4 regions of the Methylobacterium sp. yr668 genome follow, and region 4 is predicted to be linked to each of the others. Evidence: riboswitches for the same ligand, from Rfam matches in the RefSeq annotation. Region 4 holds a riboswitch; each other region holds the start of a gene.

What was found. A riboswitch is a leader RNA that binds a small molecule or an ion and turns the genes downstream of it on or off. The one in region 4 is predicted to bind cobalamin.
Region 1: another riboswitch for cobalamin. It lies ahead of BM419_RS14950 (CbtB domain-containing protein); the one in region 4 lies ahead of BM419_RS02985 (TonB-dependent receptor).
Region 2: another riboswitch for cobalamin. It lies ahead of BM419_RS30510 (TonB-dependent receptor plug domain-containing protein); the one in region 4 lies ahead of BM419_RS02985 (TonB-dependent receptor).
Region 3: another riboswitch for cobalamin. It lies ahead of BM419_RS14540 (TonB-dependent siderophore receptor); the one in region 4 lies ahead of BM419_RS02985 (TonB-dependent receptor).

Annotation. Positions count from the first base shown of each region.
Region 1 covers NZ_FOZY01000010.1:90,314-93,299, reverse strand. Annotated here, with positions in the region: gene BM419_RS14955 (discoidin domain-containing protein) at 1-906, opposite strand, end outside; cobalamin riboswitch at 1,068-1,263, shown strand; gene BM419_RS14950 (CbtB domain-containing protein) at 1,298-1,480, shown strand; gene BM419_RS14945 (CbtA family protein) at 1,497-2,249, shown strand; gene BM419_RS14940 (DUF1636 domain-containing protein) at 2,242-2,643, shown strand; gene cobW (cobalamin biosynthesis protein CobW) at 2,640-2,986, shown strand, end outside.
Region 2 covers NZ_FOZY01000061.1:3,719-6,704, forward strand. Annotated here, with positions in the region: partial or broken gene BM419_RS30505 (HoxN/HupN/NixA family nickel/cobalt transporter) at 1-636, shown strand, start outside; cobalamin riboswitch at 734-943, shown strand; gene BM419_RS30510 (TonB-dependent receptor plug domain-containing protein) at 1,062-2,986, shown strand, end outside.
Region 3 covers NZ_FOZY01000010.1:9,066-12,051, reverse strand. Annotated here, with positions in the region: gene BM419_RS31945 (hypothetical protein) at 1-439, shown strand, start outside; cobalamin riboswitch at 919-1,112, shown strand; gene BM419_RS14540 (TonB-dependent siderophore receptor) at 1,294-2,986, shown strand, end outside.
Region 4 covers NZ_FOZY01000002.1:100,926-103,911, reverse strand. Annotated here, with positions in the region: gene BM419_RS02995 (RluA family pseudouridine synthase) at 1-375, opposite strand, end outside; partial or broken gene BM419_RS02990 (NUDIX domain-containing protein) at 518-986, opposite strand; cobalamin riboswitch at 1,091-1,284, shown strand; gene BM419_RS02985 (TonB-dependent receptor) at 1,569-2,986, shown strand, end outside.

The sequences.
Region 1 (2,986 bases), on a different contig from region 4:
CGGATCGACCCAGGTGCTGAAGATGTCGCCCGACCGGATGTGGATCAGGAGCTGGTCGTCGGGCTTCACCGGGAAGCTCTTCGGCAGGCCGTTGAACAGCGGCCGGATCACGCTCTGCACGATCGCGCGCGAATCCGTCGGCCCCCGCAGCGCGGTCACGCGCTCGAACTGCGTCGGGTCGAAATACAGGCCCGACAGGAAGTACCCGTCCGACGGCAGCGGCTCGTCCGGCGGGATGAAGGTGATCCCGTCGCAGGTCAGCCGCTCGGTCAGGAAGATCACCTTGCTGCGGTCGACCTTGGGCACCTTGATGTATTTCAGGTTGAGCGCCTTCGCGATCGTCACCGCGATGATGTACTGGACGAGGCAGTTGCCGAAGGCGCCGTTCTCGAACAGCGACAGGCCGACCAGGGCGTGGCTGGCGCGGTCGGGCGCCGACTGGAGCGCGTAGGTGACGTAGACGTTAGCACCGGGCTTCTCGTTCAGGAGCGTCACGTCGAGGCCGAGCATCGCCCGCAGCGCGATCAGGTCGACCGCGGCCTCGTCGGCGCGGATGCCGATGCCGGCGATCCGGGCCGGTTCGGGCGCGGCGATCCTGACCGCGCGCGCCCAGGCCCGCTCGTCGGGGACGATCGCGGCGACGAGGGCGTCCGGGGTCGCGGTCCAGCCAGCGAGGTCCGGCTCGGCCCACGTCACGCCGTCCTGCGAGACCGCCACCGCGACGTCGCCGGGCTCCGCGGGAACCGCCCCCTCCCCCGGCCGCAGGGCGACGGAATGGATCGGGAAGCGGCCGCCGAGGTCGACCTCGAGCCACGTCGTTCCCGTGCCCGCATCGGAGACGATCCGCGGCTCACGGCCGGCCGCGAGATCGACAAGAACCGGGGTCGGATCGTCTGTCGGGGCCATTGGGTCTCCGGGAGTTCAGCGCCCGCGCCGGGTCCGGGCGGGTAGCGGGTGCGGCGGTGCCCGCTCCGGGGCGCGGCCGTCAAGCCCGCCCCGATCGCGGGGCGGGCGCGGGAAACGGCCGCGATCCGGCGCCGCTCCGTTGTGTCCTGGCGGTCATGCGTCTACAACGGCCGGGCGACGGTGCCCCGGAGACGGGGTGAAAAGGGAATGCGGTGAGGGGTTTGAAGCCCCGACTCCGCGGCTGCCCCCGCAACTGTGAGCGGCGAGCGCCCGCCAAGCGCCACCGGAGCGATCCGGGAAGGCGGTGGGCGCGCCGAGCCGCGAGCCAGGAGACCTGCCGTCGCGACAGGATCCCGCAATGCCGCCGGTGGGGCGGCTGGAGACGCTTCTGATGACGACGCAAACCCTCGCCCCCGTCGCCGCCGGCACCCGCGCGTCGGAGCGCCCGATCGCCGTCGCGCTCGCGGCCGTGCTGGGCCTCGGCCTGCTGTTCATGGCGGGCTTCTCGCCGGCGATCGCGCTCCACAACGCAGCGCACGACTTCCGCCACACCCAGAACTTCCCCTGTCACTGACGTCCCCGGACCAGGGATGATCATCCGGCTCCTGTCGGCGGCCCTCGCCGCCGGCTTCTTCGCGGCTGCCATCGTGACGGGCCTCGAACTCACGCTGACCTCGCCGCTGATCGTCGCGGCCGAGCGCTACGAGCAGCAGGAGGCGCCGAACCGGGCTGCCAAGGCGCTCCCGATCAAGGCGTTCCCGATCGTGCTGGCCCATGCCGGGCACGACCACGCCGCGCCCGACGCCGCGCCGGAATGGCAGCCCGCGCCCGGCCTGCCGCGGATGGCCTTCACCGGGCTCGCGACCCTCGTGGGCGGCGTCGGCTACGCGCTGCTGCTCGGCGCGGTGATGCTCGCCTGCGGCCGCGAGCCCACGCCGCAGGTCGGCCTCGCCTTCGCGGTGGCCGCCTTCGCCAGCGTCGCCCTCGCGCCGGGCCTCGGCCTGCCGCCGGAACTGCCCGGCAGCGCGGCGGCCCCGCTCGCGACGCGGCAGGCGTGGTGGGTGATGACCGCCGCGGCGACCGGGATGGGGCTCTACCTGATCACGATACGCCGCGCGCTGATCACGATCCTCGGGGGGCTCGTCCTGATCATCGCGCCGCACGTCGTCGGTGCCCCGCAGGCGCCCGAGGCGGCGTCCGAACTTCCGGCCGCGCTCGCCGCGCAATTCGCCGCGCGGTCGCTCGCCATCAGCTTCGTGTTCTGGATCCTGATCGGGCTGGGGCTCGGCTGGGCGTGGCAGGCCTTCGCCCGCGGCGCGGATCGGGGAGCGGCCCGTGCCTGAGACCGTGCTCTACGTCTGCACCACCTGCCGCCGCCCGGACGACGATCCGGACGGGCCCCGCGCCGGGGCCCGCCTGCTGGAGGCGCTGCGAGCGCGGAGCGGCGGCACGCCGGACCTGCGGGTCGAGGCGGTGGAGTGCCTGTCGGTCTGCAAGCGGCCCTGCACCGTGGCGGTCGCCGCGGCCGACCGCTGGACCTACGTCTACGGCGACATGGATCCGGCCGCCTCGGCCGAGATCATCCTCGGCGGTCTCGTGGCCTACGCGGCGACCCCGGACGGCATCGTGCCCTGGCGCGACCGTCCGGAGGCGTTCCGCAAGGGCGTGATCGCCCGCATCCCCCCTTTCCCAGAACCCCGCCCGGTCCCCGCCGGCACCCTGGAGCCCGCGGAATGACCCTCGTGAACAAGATCCCCTGCACCATCGTCACCGGCTTCCTCGGGGCCGGCAAGACGACCCTCGTCCGCCACGTGGTCGAGAACGCCAAGGGGCGCCGCCTCGCCATCCTGGTGAACGAGTTCGGCGACATCGGCTTCGACAAGTCCTTCCTGGCCGCCTGCGGCGTCGAGGGCTGCACCGAGGACGCCATCGTCGAGCTGCCGAACGGCTGCATCTGCTGCACGGTCGCGGACGATTTCGTGCCGGCGCTGGAGACCCTGCTCGGCCGCGCCGAACCGCCGGAGCACATCCTGATCGAGACCTCGGGCCTCGCCCTGCCGAAGCCGCTGGTCCAGGCGTT
Region 2 (2,986 bases), on a different contig from region 4:
AATCTCGTCGTCCTCGCGGGCGTCTGGCGCGCGTTCCGGCAGGTGCGGCGCACCGGCCGCTACGTCGAGGCCGACCTCGACATGCTGCTCGCCAACCAGGGCGTGCTCGCCCGGATACTGCGGCCGCTCTTCCGCCTCGTGACGCGCTCCTGGCACATGTACCCGCTGGGCCTGCTCTTCGCGCTCGGCTTCGACACCGCCACGGAGGTGAGCCTCTTCGGGCTCTCGGCCGCTCAGGCGAGCCAGGGTACGGACCTCTGGACGATCCTTGTCTTCCCGGCCCTCTTCACCGCTGGGATGACCTTGGTCGACGCGACCGACGGCGTGCTGATGCTCGGCGCCTACAGCTGGGCCTATGTCCAGCCCATGCGCAAGCTGTTCTACAACCTCACCATCACCCTCGTGTCGGTGGCTGTCGCGCTGGTGGTCGGCACGCTGGAGGCGCTGAACCTCCTGGCGGACAAGCTCAACCTCTAGGGCTGGTTCTGGCAACGGGTAGCCGCGATCAACGACCATTTCGGTGTGCTTGGCTTCGGCATCGTCGGCCTGTTCGCGGCGGCTTGGCTCCTGTCGTTCCTCGTCTACCGCCTCGGTGGGTTCGACCGTATCGACGTAAGACCTGCAGATGCCCCCTGACCACTCACGGGCACCTGTCAGGACAACGACCGACCCGTCCAGGATGCCACACATCTGAACAACGTGTTTCCGCGCGTTGACGAATAGACGCATCGCATCCTAGCTTGAGCATGACGGTTCCCCTCGGGGATCAAAAGGGAACGCGGTGAGGCCACGCCCGTGAGGGCTCGACCGATGCCGCGGCTGCCCCCGCAACTGTAAGCGGCGAGTCCTTCATCACGACGTCACTGGGCGGCCTCGCCCGGGAAGACGATGAGAGGGCGACGACCCGCGAGCCAGGAGACCTGCCGTCAGCCGTGGTCACACGCGGAGCTTGCCGGGCGGGGTGTCCTGGGAGGTGTCGCGGCGCCGTGGTTCCCTTGAGGACGCGGCCGCCGAGGCCTCGTTCGCGGTGACGTGCCACAGCCGTCCCCCGAGGCCGTCCCGTGTCCTGTCCCGTTCCCTCCGCGCTCCGGCGCACGCTGGCGCTGTCCTGCGCCGCATCCGCATTGCTCGCCTCCATCCCCGCCCTCGCGCAGCAGGTCGCCGCGCCCTTCGCGGATGCCCAGGGAGGCGCCCAGGCCGCGGTCTCCCTGTCCGAGATCTCGGTCTCCGCCACCGGCGTGCCAACGCCGATCGCCAACACGGGATCGAGCGTCACCGTGCTCACCGACCGCCTGCTTCAGGAGCAGCAGCGCCGGACGGTGCCGGATGCCCTGCAGCAGGTGCCGGGCCTCAACGTCGTTCAGACCGGCGGCGCCGGCGGCCAGACCTCGGTCTTCATCCGCGGCACCAACTCGAACCACGTGAAGGTCCAGATCGACGGCATCGACGTCAACGACCCCTCGACCCCGAACCGCGCCTTCGACTTCAGCCAGTTGCAGACCTACGACCTCTCGCGGATCGAGGTGCTGCGCGGGCCCCAGAGCGGCCTCTACGGAGCCGACGCCATCGGCGGCGTGATCTCCGTCGTGACCAAACGTGGCGAAGGGCCGGCACGGGCGACGGCGACCGTCGAGGGCGGCTCGTTCGGCACCTTCAATCAGTTCGGCAACATATCGGGTTCGGAGGGGATCTTCGACTACTCGGTGTCGGTCGGCCACATCCGGCAATCCGCCGTCCAGGTCACCCCCTTCGAGCTGCTGCCCCGCGGCGTGCCGCTGCGGACCGCCTTCACCGACATCAAGACGGTCTCGACCAAGCTCGGGGCGCAACTTACCGATGAGTTCCGCCTCAACTACGTCCTGCGTTTCTCCGACAGTGCCTATCTCGACCAGGCCGATGGTGGCTTCCCGTACGTGCCGCTGCCGTACCGGAACCTCAACGATCAGCAGCAGCTGATCATGAGGGGCGAGGCCGAGTGGACGCCGGTACCGGGCTTCCACAACGTCTTCGGGGCGAACTACTCCAAGTTCGACCGCCTGTTCGCCGGCCCGCTGGACCCACTCGCGCCGCCGACGCCGACGACCTACCTCGGTGAACGAACCCGGTTCGATTACCGCGGCGACTGGCAATTCTCACCCGGCACCCTCGTGCTGTTCGGTGCCCAGCGCGAGGATGAGCGCTTCGAGACGACCGGCATCGACCGGTCCAACGGCAACACCGCCGGCTTCGCCGAGCTTCAGACCACGCCGTTCGCGGGAGCCGCGCTGGTCGCCAACATCCGCCACGATGCGAACGACCAATTCGGCGGCGCGACCACCTACCGGGTGGCGCCGAGCTACATCGTGCCCGGCACCGGGACCCGCCTGAAGGGCAGCGTCGGCACCGGCTTCAAGCCGCCGACCCTGAGCCAGCTTTATCAGGACTACCCGGGCTTTCGCTTCTTCGGGAACCCCAACCTGCGGCCGGAGGAAAGCTTTGGGTTCGACGGCGGCTTCGAGCAGCCGCTGTTCGACGGGTTCATGACCGTGGGCGCGACCTACTATCAGACCGACTTCAAGAACCTGATCCAGACGGCCTACTACCCGACATTCTCGACCAACGTGAACGTCGGTCGGGCCACGGCCTACGGCACCGAGAGCTTCGTCGCCCTGCGTTTCAACGAGTTCTGGAGCGGGCGGCTGGACTGGACCACCACGGTGACCAAGGACGAGATCGCCCACCAAGAACTGCTGCGCCGGCCACGCAACAAGGTCAGCGCGACCGCGATCTGGAACCTGATGCCGGGCCTGACCATGACCGGCACGCTCATCGTGCTTGGGTCGTTCGTGGACGGCAACCGCGACTTCTCCGTGCCCCGCCTGAAAGCCCCCGGCTTCACGCTGGTGAACCTATCGGTCAACTACGCCTGGAGCGAGACCCTGACGGTGTTCGGGCGGATCGATAACCTGTTCGACCAGCGCTACCAGAACCCGACCGGCTTCCAGGG
Region 3 (2,986 bases), on a different contig from region 4:
GATTGTTGGCATTCGCCGAGGCCGGCTGGACTACCCGATCACCTTTGACGTGCTCGGATACTGGAAAGGCATGCCGGAGGTGGCGCCGGCAGGTACGAGCTTCGCCGATCTCGTTGCCATGGTGACAGAATGCTACGACACCTGTCGTGAGGCGGACGATGAGCCGGACAGCAGTGTTGGTTTCAGCGGCTTCGGGTTTAAGGCGTGGTTAGGTGAGCGCCCGTTCAGAGCGGGCGCTCCAAAGGGCAGGCCGGACCTCCGCTACTGGATCGCACCGCACGGCGGCGCGCGAGCAGCGGCGGCTCTGCTGCTTCTGCTGTCGCGCTCCGTATGCATGCTCGATCAGCCCTTTCTTGAACCCAGCTCGCGAGGAAAGGAGCGTGTGGCACACCTTTCGCCGTTGGCGACGCTGAGTCCGCTGCGTCCATCCTATGGTTAGGGGATCTCACGGTCTTTGTGGCGTCTGAACCTGAGCAGGACAGATTGATGCGCCGATCCTGCTACATGTCTGCCAAGTTGGCGCAAAAAGGTCCCGCAGCTCTAAGCTTTTGGTCGCCTGACGGCAATCCCATCGGTTAGGCCAAATCTTGATCCACCCTGTACGCCGCGAGGAGGTTGTCGAGCAGGTATCGAATGGCACATTGCGGCAACGGCGGCTCGTTCAATCAGCTTGGCTCGGTAGAGCAGGGTCCGCCTTCGCAGTAGGCCTATCTCGAAGCAGCCATTCCTCTTTCGGCCAGCGTCGGTCTCACCAGTAGGCCCGTCGGGATGACTGGGGTGGGTGGTTTCCGGCCAGTCAGCTTTGGAGCGTCAAACTTGAATAGCGGACGTTCGACACTCGCTAAAATGGCCAAGCTAGACAGCCGGCGTGACGGCAGAGCTATTTGGACGCCGTCGTTGACTCACGGGTTCGTGAGGCTGTAGCTGGGCCGTGACGGTTCCCTTCGGGGATCAAAAGGGAACGCGGTGAGGGTGACAGCCCGATGCCGTGGCTGCCCCCGCAACTGTAAGCGGTGAGCCCTTCACCACCATGTCACTGGGTCACCCCGGGAAGACGGTGCGAGGGCGATGACCCGCGAGCCAGGAGACCTGCCGTCAGCCGTGGTCACACGCGAAACGCGTCGGGCGGGGTGTCCTGGCGGGTGTCGAAGCGCTGCCTCGTGAGGCGGTGGCCCAGGCCTCGTTCGCGGTGACGTGCCACTGCCGTCCCGAGGTCCCAGGCCCGTGTCCCGTCCCGCTCCGCAATGGCGGCTTCGCGCATCCGTCGCATCGCTCGCGCTCGTCTCCCTTGGGTTGGCCCCAGCGACCGCCCAGGGCCTACAAGCTGACCCCGCTCCGGCCTCGGTCGTACTCGACCCGCTCTCGGTCGAGGGCAGCTACACCGCCGCCCCCACCTATCAGGTCAAAGATCTCTACAGCGGCACCAAGACGGTGACGCCGCGGCTCTCTCTGCCCCAGCAGGTTGACGTCGTGCCCCAGGAGGTCCTCCGGGACACCGCCGCCACCCGGGTCGAACGAGCGCTCGACTACGTCCCGGGCGTCAACAAGCAGAATGATTTCGGCGCCCAGAACCTCGCGCTCTACTCGGTGCGCGGCTTCGCTACCCAAGACATCTTCTTCAACGGCTTCAACATCGCCCGCGGCTACAACGGCGCGCCGGACACACAGAACGTGCAGTCCATCGAGGTGCTCAAAGGTCCGAGCGGGGCACTCTATGGACGCAGCGACCCGGGCGGCACCGTCAACATTCTGACCAAGCAGCCCGTGGCGCTGCCTTTCGTCGAGATGGGTACCCTGTTCGGGAACTTCGGCACGGCGCGCACCACCGTCGACGCCGGCGGACCGCTGAACGAGGAGGGCACCGTCCTCTACCGGTTCAACGGCGCGCTCGCCCGGCAGGACAGCTTTCGCGATTTCGTCGACGGCGACCGTGTCCTGGTCGCGCCCGTGGTGAGTTGGCTGATTAGCCCAGACACCAAGCTCACCGTCGAGGCGCAGTACCTTCGCAACCGTCAGACCTTCGACCGCGGGACGGTCGCGGTGAACAACCGCCTGGGCCTCGTCCCGCGCTCGCGATTCTTCGGTGAGCCGGGCGACGACTCGGTGTCAGAAGCCGGGATCCTGCAGATCCGCCTGGATCACGCCTTCAATGCCGACTGGCAGCTCAGGGTTGCCGGCCACTTCAACACCGGCAGCCTGACCGGCCTGCAGACAGGCGCAACCGGCCTCCTCGACGACGGCCGCACCCTGCTGCGCGAGTTCCGCCGGCACGACTTCACCTGGGGCGTCGCCATCGGGCAGGCCGAGCTCGTCGGGCACTTCGATACCGGGCCGTTCGCGCACACAGTGCTGCTCGGCCTTGAGCACGAGCGCTACAACAGCACCGAGAACCTGCTGCGCTCGACGCCGCGGCTCGACCCGTTCGCCATCGACCTGTTCAACCCGGTCTACGGCCAGCCCAAGCCGCCCTTCACGCGGCGCTACAGCGCGAGCGAGAACGTCGGGAACACCGCCGTCTACGTGCAGGACCAGATCGCGCTCAGCCCGCAATGGAAGCTGCTCCTCGGCAACCGGACCGACTTCTACAACCAGACCTTCCGCGACAAGGTCGGCAACGAGCGGACGGAGCAGGACCGGACCGGCTTCTCACCGCGTGCGGGTCTCGTCTACCAGCCGCTCTCCTTCCTCTCGTTCTACGGCAACGTGGCGGCCTCGTTCCGACCCAACACCGGCTTCGATATCGCGACCCGACCCTTCGCCCCCGAGACCGGCTTCGGCTACGAGGCCGGCGTCAAGCTCGATCTCTTCACCGGCCTGAGCGTGACCGGCGCGGCCTTCCACATCGAGAAGGAGAACGTCCTCACGACCGACCCGAGGGACTTCTTCTTCCAGATTGCCGCCGGCGCCGTGCGTAGCCAGGGCTTCGACCTGAGCTTCGTCGGACAGGTTACACCCGAGTTCCGGGTTATCGGCGGCTATGCCTTCA
Region 4 (2,986 bases):
CTCGCGCCGGGTCGGACCGGGCGCGGGGGCAGAGGCGAGGGCCGGGGAGGGGGCCGCCGAGCGCTTGGCCGGCGGCCGGCCGCCGGGCTTGCCCGCCGCGGCGTCGCGCGGTGCGGCGGCGTCGCGGCGCGGCTTCGGCGGCCGGGCCGGCGCCGGGGCCGCAGCGGCCTGCGCGCCCCAGGGATCGCGGGTGCCGGCATCCTCGCCGCGGTTGCGGGCCGCGCGCTCGGCGGCGTCGCGGGCGCTGGTGCGCGGGCCCGTGCGGGCGCGGCCGTCGGCCTGGGCCTTGCCGCCCCTGAACTTGCTGGCGCTGGACTTGCCGGCCTGAGGCTTGCGCCCCGTCGGCCCGCCGCTTCTGGGAGGTCGTATCGTCATGCTTCCGCCGGCACCCGTCTCCGCGTCGGACGGAGCGTCCGGGCGCATGGGCCGCGGCGTCGCGGACGTCCGGACCGATGGGATTGCCCGGCTGTAGCATCGCCCGCGCCGAGCGGCAAAGGCGGTGGGCCGGCCCGGTCCGTCAGGGCTCCGCGCGCCAGGCGTCGCGGAGGCGGGCCTTCAGGCCGGCGGGGAAGAGGTCGGGACCGCCCGGCACGTCGAGCCCGTCCAGATCGCACCACCGCGCCACGCAGGCGGTGCCGGAATCCTCGTGGAAGACGAAGCGCTCCTGCCCGTCGAACCGCCCCGGCGGCAGGGCGACGGGGAACAGGAACAGCACCTCGTGCCCGACCTGCCCCTCGTGCGTGAAGATGTTCTCCACGACGCGGGGGGCCGCCGAGCACCGAGACGGTGACGCCGAGCTCCTCCCGGAACTCCCGGATCAGGGCGTCCTCGACCCGCTCGCCGAACGCGACGCTGCCGCCGAGCGGCCGGACGCCTTTCAGCCGCCCGTCATCCGCGCGGACCTCGGCCACGAGCAGGCTGTTGCCGCGCCGGGGCAGACCCAGCGCCTTCACGCGAATCTCCGCAGGGGGCCGCCAGACCGTCATCCCGCAGGTGCTAGCCCGTCGTCGGCGAGGCCGCAACGGACCGGCGCACAGCGCGCCGATCCACGGCAACAACCGGACACACGGTTGACGCCCGCCCCCGCTACGGCCAAGCTGTGTTCGACGGTTCCCCTCGGGGATCAAAAGGGAACGCGGTGAGGGGTTCGCCCCGAAGCCGCGGCTGCCCCCGCAACTGTAAGCGGCGAGCCCTTCACCACCACGTCACTGGGTCACCCCGGGAAGACGGTGCGAGGGCGGCGACCCGCGAGCCAGGAGACCTGCCGTCAGCCGTGGTCACACGCGAAACGCGCCGGGCGGGGTGTCCTGGCGGGTGTCGAGGCGCCGCCAGTCCCGAGGGGAGGCGGCCGCCGAGGCCTCGTTCGCGGTGACGTGCCACAGCAAGCGCGCCCGCGACGCCGTTCCCCATGCCCGTCTCCGCCGTCTCGAACCCCTCGAGCCCTGTCGCAGGACGCCGTCGCGCGCCCGCACGGGCAGAGGCTACCGGACAGCGAGCGCATTGTAATGTTATTACAATGCTTGTAGGACGCGGGGGCCGGCGCGCGCCGTGCACGGACCGCTTTCCCCATGTCTCCATCGACCCATCGCTCCCGCCCCGGCGGGCGGGCCCCGCTCTGCGGCGTTCTCCTCGCGCTCCTCGCCAGTCCGACCGCTGCCCAGGAGGCGGTCACGCTGGATGAGCTGTCCGTCGCCGGCGCGGGCGGCGACCCGAGCCGCCTGCCGCCGAATGGCCTCAACCTGCGCACCCCCGACCGGACCGCGAGCCGCCTCGGCCTGACGCCGCTGGAGACGCCGGCCAGCCTCGACATCGTGTCGGGCGAGACCGCGCGGCTGCGCGGCCAGGACACGATCGCCGAGGCCGTGACTCAGGACGCGACCGGCATCACCACCATCGCGGCGCCCGGCAACGGCAACGGCGCGTTCACGTCCCGCGGCTTCGCCGGCCCGAACTCGATCCAGCAGCTCTACGACGGCACCCGCTTCTACGTCGGCGCCAACACCGTGACCTTCCCGTTCGACACGTGGAACGTCGAGCGGATCGAGGTGCTGCGCGGGCCGTCCTCGGTGCTCTACGGCGACGGCGCCATCGGCGGCGTCATCAACGTGGTGCCCAAGAAGCCGGTCTTCGTGCCGATCAACGCCGCCCGCGCGGTGATCGGCACCGACGGGGTCGCGCGGCTCGCCCTCGATTCCGGCGGCCCGCTGGGCCAGGCTGAGTACGGCGACACCTTCGCGTACCGCCTCAACGTCAGCGGCAACCGCGCCGACGGCTGGATGCGGCCGGAGGGCGATTTCCGCAACCTCGCGGTCTCCGCCGCCCTGCTGTTCCGGCCGAGCGCCGACCTCGCCTTCACCCTGAGCCACGATCTCGGCTACCAGGAGCCCGCCCGCTACTGGGGCACCCCGCTGGTCGAGGGACGGATCCCGGATCTCATCCGGTTCAACAACTACAACGTCCGCGACGCGAAGATCACCTGGGCCGACAACTGGACCCAGCTCAAGACCGAGTGGTCCCCCTCGGCCGACATCACGATCCGCAACACCGCCTACCGGCTGACCAGCCGGCGCCACTGGCTCGACGTCGAGCAGTACAGCTACAACCGCGGCACCGGGCTCGTGGACCGGGGCGACTACCTGGAGATCTACCACAGCCAGGAGCAGGTCGGAGACCGCCTCGACGCGACGTTCCGGGGCAGCCTGTTCGGGCTGCCGAACCAGTTCGTGGCCGGCTTCGACGTGAATCACATCGACTTCCGCCACACCAACAACTTCTACTTCGACCAGACCACGAGCGTGCCGCTCACCGGCTACGATCCGGGCCTGTTCCCACAGAACGGCCGGGCGCGCCCGGCCTACGCGACACAGACGAGCCAGGCCTCGGTCTTCGCCGAGGACCGGGTGATCCTGTCGGAGAAGCTGTCGTTCCTCACCGGCGTGCGCCTCGACGTGCCGACGCTGAACCGCGAGGACCTGCAGACGGGATC